Regions from separate parts of the Ruegeria sp. AP12 genome, predicted to be linked through region 2. Evidence: riboswitches for the same ligand, from Rfam matches in the RefSeq annotation. Region 2 holds a riboswitch; the other holds the start of a gene.
What was found. A riboswitch is a leader RNA that binds a small molecule or an ion and turns the genes downstream of it on or off. The one in region 2 is predicted to bind cobalamin.
Positions count from the first base shown of each region.

Region 1: linked by a shared signal. The riboswitch ahead of ACR0E6_RS01740 (DUF1636 domain-containing protein) and the one ahead of ACR0E6_RS19945 (hypothetical protein) in region 2 are both predicted to bind cobalamin.

Region 1 is NZ_JBQFVZ010000001.1:350,153-355,433, forward strand. Features, by position in the region: gene cobN (cobaltochelatase subunit CobN) at 1-589, opposite strand, end outside; gene cobW (cobalamin biosynthesis protein CobW) at 593-1,648, opposite strand; gene ACR0E6_RS01740 (DUF1636 domain-containing protein) at 1,645-2,025, opposite strand; cobalamin riboswitch at 2,119-2,338, opposite strand; gene ACR0E6_RS01745 (NAD(P)-dependent oxidoreductase) at 2,442-3,434, shown strand; tRNA gene ACR0E6_RS01750 (tRNA-Cys) at 3,485-3,558, opposite strand; gene ACR0E6_RS01755 (protein-L-isoaspartate O-methyltransferase family protein) at 3,787-4,440, shown strand; gene ACR0E6_RS01760 (TolC family outer membrane protein) at 4,536-5,281, shown strand, end outside.
Region 2 is NZ_JBQFVZ010000011.1:1,057-6,337, forward strand. Features, by position in the region: gene ACR0E6_RS19935 (DNA polymerase III subunit gamma/tau) at 1-1,705, opposite strand, end outside; gene ACR0E6_RS19940 (protein-tyrosine phosphatase family protein) at 1,879-2,391, shown strand; gene ACR0E6_RS19945 (hypothetical protein) at 2,383-2,790, opposite strand; cobalamin riboswitch at 2,878-3,098, opposite strand; gene ACR0E6_RS19950 (alpha/beta hydrolase family protein) at 3,257-4,114, shown strand; RNA gene ffs (signal recognition particle sRNA small type) at 4,144-4,242, opposite strand; gene ACR0E6_RS19960 (bifunctional 2',3'-cyclic-nucleotide 2'-phosphodiesterase/3'-nucleotidase) at 4,282-5,281, opposite strand, start outside.

The DNA.
Region 1 (5,281 bases), on a different contig from region 2:
AAAACGCCGTATCCACCGGGATCACGCCGCGGTCCGGGCACCAAGCGCCACATTCAGGCAGAGTCTTGGCCCCCATCACCGGTCCGGCATAAAGCCCCGCCGCCAGCGCCATCTGCGCCAAGGCGGCCTGTGCCGCGACCTCTCCACCGGTGTCGCACAGATGCGCCAGCCGCCGCAGGGTCGAGACGGGAAGGGTGGAATAGTCATCCAGCCGCGTATCCTCGCGCCCATCCGCAGGCAGCACCGCCAGCGCGATGCCCTTGGCCTGCGCCAGTGCCAGAACCTGTTGCAACCCGTAGGACCAGTAGGGCACCCCGCCGATCAGGCGGATCAGGATGCCCTTTGCACCCTCCAGCGTCTGTTCGACATAAGTATCGACCGACAAAGGGTGTTTCAGCGCCGTCAGGTTCGCCAGCCGCATCGTCGGCATCCGCCCGTGAGCGCCCCCACCGCGATGCCAGCCCGCCGCAAAAGCGCCAAGGTCACTGTCCGAGAACGACAGCACCACCAAATCCGCCGGGCTCTGGCCCAGATCGGTCGGGGTCTCGGTTTCCTCTAACCCGTGGCTTTCGCGGAAGACGACGTGCATGGCTTACTCGGCAGCCTCGGTCACACCCACGAGGATATTGCGGATCGCGGCTTCTTTGATGTCGTCATGCTCGGCAATGACCACAAGGCGCGAGCGGCGCTCCTCACCGGGCTCCCAGGGGCGGTCATATTGGTGCCGGACGCGGGCACCGACGGCCTGCACCAGCAGACGCATGGGTTTGCCCTGAACGGCGGCATAGCCCTTGACGCGCAGGATGTTCAGCTCATTCGCCAGACGTTCGATCTTGGCGACCAGATCGGCGGGTTCGGTCTGTTCCGGCAGTTCGACGATGATGCTTTCGAAATCGTCATGCTCGTGGTCGTGGTGGCCGTCGTGATGCGACGGTCGAGCGTCCATGTCATCCTCGGCGGCGGCCTCAAGGCCCAGCACGACGCGCACGTCCACGGCACCTTCGGCCACTTCAACCACGGGCAGAGGGCGCGGGGCTTCGGCCGCGATGATTTCTTTGGCTTTCGCCACACCTTCGGGACCGGCCAGATCGGGTTTGGTCAGCAGGATGATGTCGGCGCAGGAGATCTGGTCCTCGAACACCTCCGACAAAGGTGTTTCGTGGTCGATCGAGTCATCGGCCAAGCGCTGGGCATCCACCGCCTCGACATTCGGGGCGAAGCGACCGGCGGCGACAGCCTCGGCATCTGCCAAGGCGATCACGCCGTCCACGGTGATCTTCGACCGGATATCGGGCCAGTCGAACGCCTTCAGCAGCGGTTTCGGCAGGGCGAGGCCTGAAGTTTCGATCAGGATATGATCCGGGCGCGGCTCCAGCGCCATCAGCGCCTCGATGGTGGGGATGAAGTCATCGGCCACGGTGCAGCAGATGCAGCCATTGGCCAGTTCCATGATGTTTTCCGCCGGGCAATCCGGGATCGCGCAGGATTTCAGGATGTCGCCATCAACGCCCACATCGCCGAACTCGTTGACCACCACGGCCAGACGTTTGCCTTGCGGGTTCTGCATCAGATGCTTGACCAGCGTCGTTTTGCCCGAGCCCAGAAAGCCGGTGATGACGGTGACGGGGAGTTTTTCGAGGTTGCTCATTTCAGGGCTCCAATCGGGGGAATGCGCGAGGCGCAGTTTTTGCGAAAATGTTCGGGGCGCTCGCGCCATTTGACCAAGCCGTCCTCGGTGGCCAGATACTTGGTCGCTCCGTCGACGATGACGTCAACGTGATCGGTTTCGTTGAGGTTCTCATAGACAAAGGTCCAGCGATCCGGCCCGCCACGCAGCACGATGGAACAGCCCTGATCGCAATTCGACAGGCATTCGACGGCTTTCAGTGTGACGCCCTCGGGCAGGTCCGCCTGTTCCAGCGCTTTGTGCAGCAATGTGCCGGGGCGCTGGTCATCATCCTCGATGGGCAGACCACGGCGGCACGTGGTGCAAACCAGCAGCTCGACCGGCGCAGTCTCGGTCATGTCTCTCATCCCCCCAAATCCTCTTCGCGGGGGACGGGGTTTCATGCGGGCCACGCGATGCACATGGACCCGACACCGGAACACCCCGCCCGGTTTCAACTTCGGGTGCTGGCAGGTCTCCCGGCTTGCGGATGTCAGAGGCCCGGTTCGTCTGGCTCCTCTGTCGGATGTCCCGCCTTCCCGGCCTGGCAGGCCAGTGGCATTGGGCACCCTCTCCGGTCACGGTCGCGGGGGCGGCTGCGTTTGGCGGATAAACCGTTGACGCATTCCCTTTTCATCGGCTGTCGCCGACACCAACGACAGGGACATGCGGCACGTGTGGGCAGGTTGTCAAGCGCGATGCGACCACCATCGCGTGGCTAGGATGAAAAGCGACCTGCCAGCGTCGCTGGGCGGCATGACGCGGTGCCCGCGACATGGTCGCATACCGGAAAACACGCAGGGAGACGCGAATAATGAAAGTTGGGTTCATCGGACTTGGAAATGTGGGCGGAAAACTCTCGGGCTCGTTGCTGCGCAACGGGATCGACCTGACGGTCCATGACCTGAATGCAGACCTGGTGGAAGAATTCGTCGAAAAGGGCGCAAAGGCCGCCGAAAGCCCGGCCCAGCTGATGCGCGATTGCGACGCGGTGATCACCTGCCTGCCATCGCCTGCCGCTTCGGACGCGGTGATGCAGGAGATGTTGCCCGAGGTCGGCCCCGGCAAAATCTGGATGGAAATGTCCACCACCGACGAGGCCGAGGCCAAGCGGCTGGGTGCCATGGTCATCGAGCGGGGCGGGGCGGCGGTTGATTGCCCGGTTTCCGGCGGATGCCACCGGGCGGCAACCGGCAATATCTCGATCTTCGCGGGTTGCGACCGGGATACCTTTGAGCGAATCCTGCCCTTCCTGACAACGATGGGCCGTCGGGTGTTGCATACGGGCGATCTGGGCTCGGCCTCGGTTCTGAAAGTTCTGACCAACTATCTGGCCACCGCCAACCTGATCACCTGCGCCGAGGCATTGGTGACCGCCAAAGCCGCCGGGATGGACCTGAACACGACCTATGAGGCGATCAAGATCTCGTCCGGTACGTCGTTTGTGCATGAAACCGAAAGCCAGGTCATCCTGAACGGTTCGCGCGATATTTCCTTTACAATGGACCTTGTCAAAAAGGATATCGGCCTGTTTCAGGACGTCGCCGACCGCGCGGGTGTCCCACTTGAGATCAACCCGATCATGATCAAGATCTTCGAGGACGGCATCGCTCGTTACGGTGACCGCGAGCTGTCGCCCAACATCATCAAACGCCTGGAAGACGCCACCGGCCTCGACATCCGCGCGCCCGGCTTTCCACCTGAAATGCAGGACGATGAACCTGAAGAACCGGGTTATGAGGTTGTCCCGGCGGGGCGCGATTCCTAAGGGAGGCGCGCTTTCGTCTTTGCGTCGCGAGGTGAAGGTATTGAAGGAAGTGGAGGCGAGTACCGGAATCGAACCGGTGTACACGGATTTGCAATCCGCTGCGTCACCACTCCGCCAACTCGCCTTTTCAAGTAAAATCAAATACTTGCCGTGGTGTGACAGGCGTTTTAGCAGCTTTCTTATGGGGCGTCCAGAGGATTGCGTGTAATTTTGGCGCCTGAGGCGGGAAATGCTGATCTGGGCCGGATCACAAACCTGTCGCACGGGCCGGGCTGTGGCAACAGGGCCGTTGCCGGTTGCTGCGGGATGTGGCAAAAGCCAAAAAAACGTGGGAATTCAGACGAGAGATCACATGACAGATTTCGCAACCCGACGCCGCACTATGGTCGATACGCAGATTCGGCCCTCTGATGTCACGAAATTCCCGATCATCGATGCCATGCTGACCGTCCCGCGTGAAAATTTTGTGCCGGATGCGCAGCGCGAGGCCGCCTATGTTGAAGGCATAATCGATCTGGGGGACGGGCGCAGCATGCTGGAGCCTCGGACTCTGGCCAAGATGCTGGACGCTGTGAATATTTGCAAAGATGAGGCGGTTCTGGATATCGCGCCGGGGCTGGGGTATTCCACCGCCGTTGCCGCGCGCATGGCTGAACTGGTGGTTGCTGTTGAAAGCGATGAGGCGCTGGCCGCAGAAGCGCAGGATGCCCTGACCGAGGCGGATGCAGACAATGCCGTGGTGCATGTGGGCCCGCTGGAGCAAGGGGCCGAGGAACACGGGCCTTACGACGTGATCATGATACAGGGCGGCGTGCAGCAGGTGCCGGACACTCTGCTCGGTCAGTTGAAAGACAACGGGCGCATCGCCTGTCTGTTTGTGCAGGATGGTCTGGGCGTCGTTCGGATCGGGCGCAAGGCTGGTGACCGGGTCAGCTGGCGCGACGCTTTCAACGCCAGTGCGCCGACACTGGACAGTTTTTCAGTCGAGTGTGCATTTTCGCTATAGTCGGGCGGTGGTTTTTTCTGCCACCTTGATTAGTTGAAAACGGCAACGCAAACTTCCCGCAGGGCAGTGTAATTTTGATTTGAGAGGATTTGGTGATGCGTGGAACGGCAACTGGTAAGCTGGTCAGGGCCTTGGCGGTGACCGCTGGTCTGGCCCTTAGCGTTATGCCTGTACGCCTGGCATGGGCGGACAACCTGACCGATGCCTTTATCGGGGCGTATAACACCAGCGGTCTTCTTGAACAGAACCGCGCGCTGTTGCGTGCCGCTGATGAAGATGTTGCCATTGCGGTGTCCGCGCTGCGTCCGATCATCAACTGGACAGTGCGCGTTTCGCAGGATTACACGCGGACAACGACTAGCGGTATAGTGGTCCGGAACGAGCCTTCGACATTCTTTACCGGCCTCACGCTGGCCCAGTTGATCTATGATGGCGGGTTCTCGATTCTCGGTAAGCAATCCGCGCAGGAAATCGTGTTGTCCACGCGCCAAAGCCTGATCGATGTCGAGCAGGCCATTCTGTTCCGCGCAGCAAACGCTTATCTCAACGTCGTTCTGCAGGAAGAAACCGTGCAGATTCAGGTGAATGACGTCGATGTGTCGGCCGAGGAGCTTCGGGCCTCGCGGGACCGTTTCGAAGTGGGTGAAGTCACGCGCACGGACGTCGCCCTGTCCGAGGCACAGCTGGCCAGTTCCCAGGCCGATCTGGCAGTTGCACGCGGTAACCTGAGCACGGCGCAGGCGGAATATGTAAATGCCGTCGGCAAACTACCGGGGGCGACCGCTGGTCAGCCCAGCCTTCCGTCACTGCCCCGGTCCGAGTCCGAGGCGATCTCGTTCGC
Region 2 (5,281 bases):
TTTCGACCTGTGCCGCGCGTTGTTCGGGGGTTTCTATTCTGGTGATCTTGGCCTTTGGGAAATGTGCCAGCACGGCCTGAACCAGCGGGTGTTCCGAGGCTTCTTCTTTCAGCGCCAGTTCCGCCCTGTCGCGAATCTCGGCAATCGTCGGCGCGTCGCCATCGGACACAATCGACACGGCCCAGCGATTGCCTGTCCACCGCTGCAGGGCCGAGCCCAACCGTGGGGCCAGATCCGTCGGGGCTTGCGGCGCAGGCGTAAACTCGATGCGTCCCGGCTGATAGGAAACCAGCCGCACGCCGTTTTCGACCTCGACCAACAGTTTCACATCACGGTTGACGCGGATCAGTTCGACCACGTGATCGAAACTGGGATAGCGCGCCAAAGCGGCCTGCGTGTCCTGGGCCAGCGCCGCGACCGGAGCACCCCCTGCCCCGCGAGGCGCAGGCGTATAGGTCGGTGCTGCGCGCGCTTCAACCGGTGCAGTGCCGTTGCCGTGGATCGGCATACCGCCGCCCGGTCCGCCATTTGGTGGCGCAGGTGCATCCTGCAGACGTTTGATCAGTTCTTCCGGACTGGGCAGGTCGGCCACATGGGTCAGACGGATCACTGCCATTTCGGCGGCCATCATGGCGTTGGGGGCGGCCGAGACCTCCTCCAGCGCCTTCAACAGCATTTGCCACATGCGGGTCAGCACACGCATGGGCAGGGCGTCGGCCATCTGCTGGCCACGGGCGCGCTCATCAGGGGATACTGTCGGATCCTCGGCTGCGTCCGGCGTGATTTTGACGACCGAGACCCAATGGGTGATCTCGGCCAGATCGCGCAGCACCGCCAGCGGGTCGGCCCCTTCGGCATATTGCGCGCTAAGCTCGGTCAGGGCCCCGGCGGCATCGCCGCGCAGGATCATATCCATCAGGTCCAGCACCCGGCCACGGTCGGCCAGCCCCAGCATGGCGCGCACCTGGTCGGCGGTGGTTTCGCCTGCGCCGTGAGAAATCGCCTGATCCAACAGTGAGGTTGCGTCGCGGGCAGACCCCTCGGCCGCGCGGGTGATCAAGGCCAGCGCGTCCTCGGCAATCTCGGCCCCTTCGGCGCTGGCGATCTTTTGCAGCAGACCGATCATATCTTCGGGCTCGATCCGGCGCAGGTCGAAGCGCTGGCAGCGGGACAGGACCGTGACCGGCACCTTGCGAATCTCGGTGGTCGCGAAGATGAACTTCACATGTTCGGGCGGCTCCTCCAGCGTCTTGAGCAGCGCGTTGAAGGCGCTGGTCGAGAGCATGTGAACCTCATCGATGATATAGATCTTATAGCGGGCCGAGGCGGCGCGGTAGCGGACGCTGTCGATGATCTCGCGAATATCATTGACGCCGGTACGGCTGGCGGCGTCCATCTCCATCACGTCGACATGGCGGCCCTCCATGATCGCGGTGCAATGCTCGCAGACGCCACAGGGCTCAGTCGTTGGACCGCCACTTCCGTCCGGGCCGATGCAGTTCATACCTTTGGCGATGATCCGCGCCGTGGTCGTCTTGCCGGTGCCGCGGATGCCGGTCATGACAAAGGCCTGGGCGATCCGGTCGGCTTCGAACGCATTTTTCAGCGTGCGCACCATGGCATCCTGACCCACCAGATCAGCAAAGGTTTCCGGACGGTATTTGCGGGCGAGAACCTGATAGGCGGGGCTGTCTGTGTCGGTCATGTCTGCTCTGGCGGATTCGGGACGTCGTCGCAGCGTAGTGGTCGCTGCAGCCCGCGTCCACCGCAGGGTCGGCGAAATTTGGTTTGGAAAGACCCGAGATCGGCGTAAACTGGAATCTCAGTATTTTTGAAGCACATTTTAAAAGCAGGCTTGGGTTTGGGAGGAAATCTTTGATGTCGCAACTGGTCGTCTACGCGCTGCAAGTCGGAGGCGGAACACTTGCGGTGACCTCGATGCCGGGACGCGGCGGAGATTATGCGGGCGATCTGGATACAATCGCGGATTGGAAACCCGGTCTTGTGATCTCGATGACCACGGAAGTTGAGATGTTGCAGGACGGGGCCCGGACCTTTGGCAGTGACATTCAGGGCCGCGCCAGCCGATGGGTTCATTTGCCGGTCGAGGATTTTGGCGCTCCGCCGCGCGCCGTTCAGGATCGGTGGGGGTCGGTCAGCGCATCGGCGCGGCAGGCTTTGTCCGGCGGTGGCCGGGTGCTGGTGCATTGCCGGGGTGGGTGCGGGCGATCCGGTATGGTGGTCTTGCGCCTGATGCTGGAATGCGGGGAACCGGCAGACAAGGCGCTGGCCCGGTTGCGGGCCCTGCGCCCCTGCGCGGTGGAAACCGACGAGCAGATGGCATGGGCCACGAATGCGACCCACGCAGCTTTGGATGCGCGTTCAGGCTGATACCCGTGCCGGTTCCTGCACTGGTCTTGAAGGCCTCAGGGCCAAGACCTCAAGCATGGCGCAAGGCGTTCTTGGCAAGGCCCCGGACGGAAGGGCCGCGCATGTTTCGTTAAAAATCAGGTCGGCATAGGTATCCAGCGTTTGGATCGGCGTGTCCGCCTCGGTCCCGCAGAAGATGCGTATCTGTTCTGGTCCGGCGCGAAAGCGGGCCATGCACCCTTGCGCGCAATGCGTCAGGTCGCTGCTGCCTTCGATTTCGAATCGTTCGCTGGTGACGTGGTCGGCCTTGTTCATCGCCTCTGCCAGCGCGCGTGCCATGCGCGCCATTGCGGGGCAGGGCCCGCCTGTGCGTTGGCAAATGGTCGCCACGTATTCGTGGGTTTTTGTCTTCCAGATCATCCTGCTCCCTCCGCGCGGCGGACGGGGACGTTGGCAGGCGTTTCAGCTATGCGCTGTCAGGACCTGCCCGGACACCCCGCCCGAGTTTCGGTTACGTTGATGATGGCAGGTCTCCTGACTTGCGGGTCGTTGCTTTGCCGACCTTCCCAGCCTTTCGGCCAGTGGCATTCCGGCATCGCTTACCGCTTACAGTTGCGGGGGCAGTCGCGGCCTTGGTTCGTTCCGGTTTGACCGGGCAGAACCGCACCGTGTTCCCTTTTCATCCCGACCTATTGTGTGGATCGGAAACCATCACACAACCGCTAGCGTCTGTTCGCGTTCTGAGTCAAGCGGGGTTTTGGGGGTCACGTACACATGCCTTGTGCCGGGCGACGTGTGGTCAAGTGGCAGCAGGGTTGACTCGGCTGCGGGTTGTTGTGCCTCTTGGGCAGGTAAACCGATTGGTTCAGAAAGGCCCACAGGTTCGATGTTGGACACGCAGCAGCACGTGAAGATCGAGGATTTCCAGTTTCCCGCTGGTCCGGCGCAGCTGTCGGCGCGGCTGTATCGGCCTTTTACTGATCCCGAAACGGTGGTGGTACTGAACGGGGCGACCGGTGTGCCGCGCGACTACTACCAGCACTTTGCCCGGTGGTTGGCTGCCGAGCGTGGCATGGCCTGCCTGACGTATGACTATCGTGATTTCGGTCACTCTGTTTCCGGCCCCATGAGCGACTCGCAGGTCACGATGTCGGATTGGGCGCTGATCGATATGCCCGCAGCACGGGCCGAGATGCGCCGAAGGTTTCCCGACGCCCGGCAGTGGAGCATTGGTCATTCCGTCGGCGGAATGCTGGGGCCGATTCAGCCGGATATTGACCAGATCGACCGGATGATCTGTGTCTGCTCGGGGTTGGTGACGCTGTCCGATCACCCATGGCCCTATCGGGGGTTGGCCTGGGCGTTCTGGCATGGGCATGTACCGCTGCTTGTGAAAGCCCTGGGGTATCTGCCCGGTAAAGCCATTGGGTTCGGCGCCGATCTGCCGGGCTCTGTCTATTGGCAATGGCGCAGGTGGTGCACCGCGCCGCTGAATTATGTGCCTGAGATCGGGCAAAAACTGCCACCGGCGCGCTGGTCGGATCTGGGTGTTCCGGTGGATCTGTTCACCAGCGACGACGATCAGACCGTCCCGCCAAAAGCCGTATGGCGTCTGGCGGATCTGTATGGGCTGGGCGCGCGGCGGCACCTGTTGTCGCCCAAGGAGTTCGGAGTGAAAGAGATCGGCCATATCGGCGCATTTGCCCGCCGGAATTCGGCAATCTGGCCCCGTTTGGTTGCCTGATCGTGCTGATGAGCGGATACGTGGGGGAAAGGTGAGAGGTTGGACATCGACCCAAGCGGGGCTCGTTGTGGCTGCTTCCTTCCGGACCTGACCAGGTTGGCGAGGCGCTCGCCCGCGCCAACCTCTCAGCACTTGATATAGGGAAGCCTGGGGAAAATGACAACCCGTCAGAGTGTCAGCCGGATGCGTTCGAACCCCTGCGGGTCTGGGTCCAGAACGATAGGGTCGTAGTTCTGCAATTCGGGCAGGTACTTCAGCGCGCCGGGCCCTGTTCTAAGGATCACCTGAACCCCGACCTGCGGCGTGAACGAAAACGGATGAACCGCCTGAGACAGCGGGTCGGCGGGCAGGGTCCCGGTCAGATAATCGCGTAGGATTCGCTTGATATCTATTGCGGGCAGGTTGATCGGCTCAGCCGTTTCCACAAACGGGAAATGCCCGCCACCATTGGCGCGATAGTTGTTGAGCGCGACCACAAAATCCTGATTGGGGTCAAGCGTAGACCCGTCAATTCTGGCCTGCCGGATGCGGCGGTGAGAATTGTCGATCAACTGCCCCTGAGCGTCAAACCGGGCCGGGCAGGACAGGTCGATCTGGTAGGTCAGGCCAAAGAGAAGGTCGAAATTGTACCCAACCCGACCGGAGTCGATCAGATCGGTCTCGGCGTCGCGACGCAGGGTGTTGAAAAGACCCGCCGACATCTCAAGCCAGTCCAGCACCTGAGCGCCACTGACCTTCACCGCCCTCAGTTCGTTCGGAAAGACGTAAAGGTCCGCGATGTGGCGCAGGCACACCTCGCCCGCCGGGACATCGGTATAATAGCGCGGCCCGGACCGACCACCGCATTTATAGGGCGAAACGGCGGACAACATGGGCATATTGGCCAGTGGGGTGCCGGACAGATAGGGGCGCAAGGCGGCGGCCTGCGCCGAGGCCACCAGAGCCAGCCCCCGATCAACGGCGCAAAAGCTGAAAAAGCTGTGCATCGGTTGTGCGATTCGCGCCACCGGCTCGGCCATCTTGGTGCGGGTTCGGGCGTGCACGGGTGCAAAAAGCCGGACCATGTCGGGATCCTCTGGCGTTTCAGGGGTGGGTTTGGTCCGGCGAAGCGGTCTCAACGCGACCTGCTGGTCGATGACCTGCCACCCGAGATCGGCAGAGTGGCAC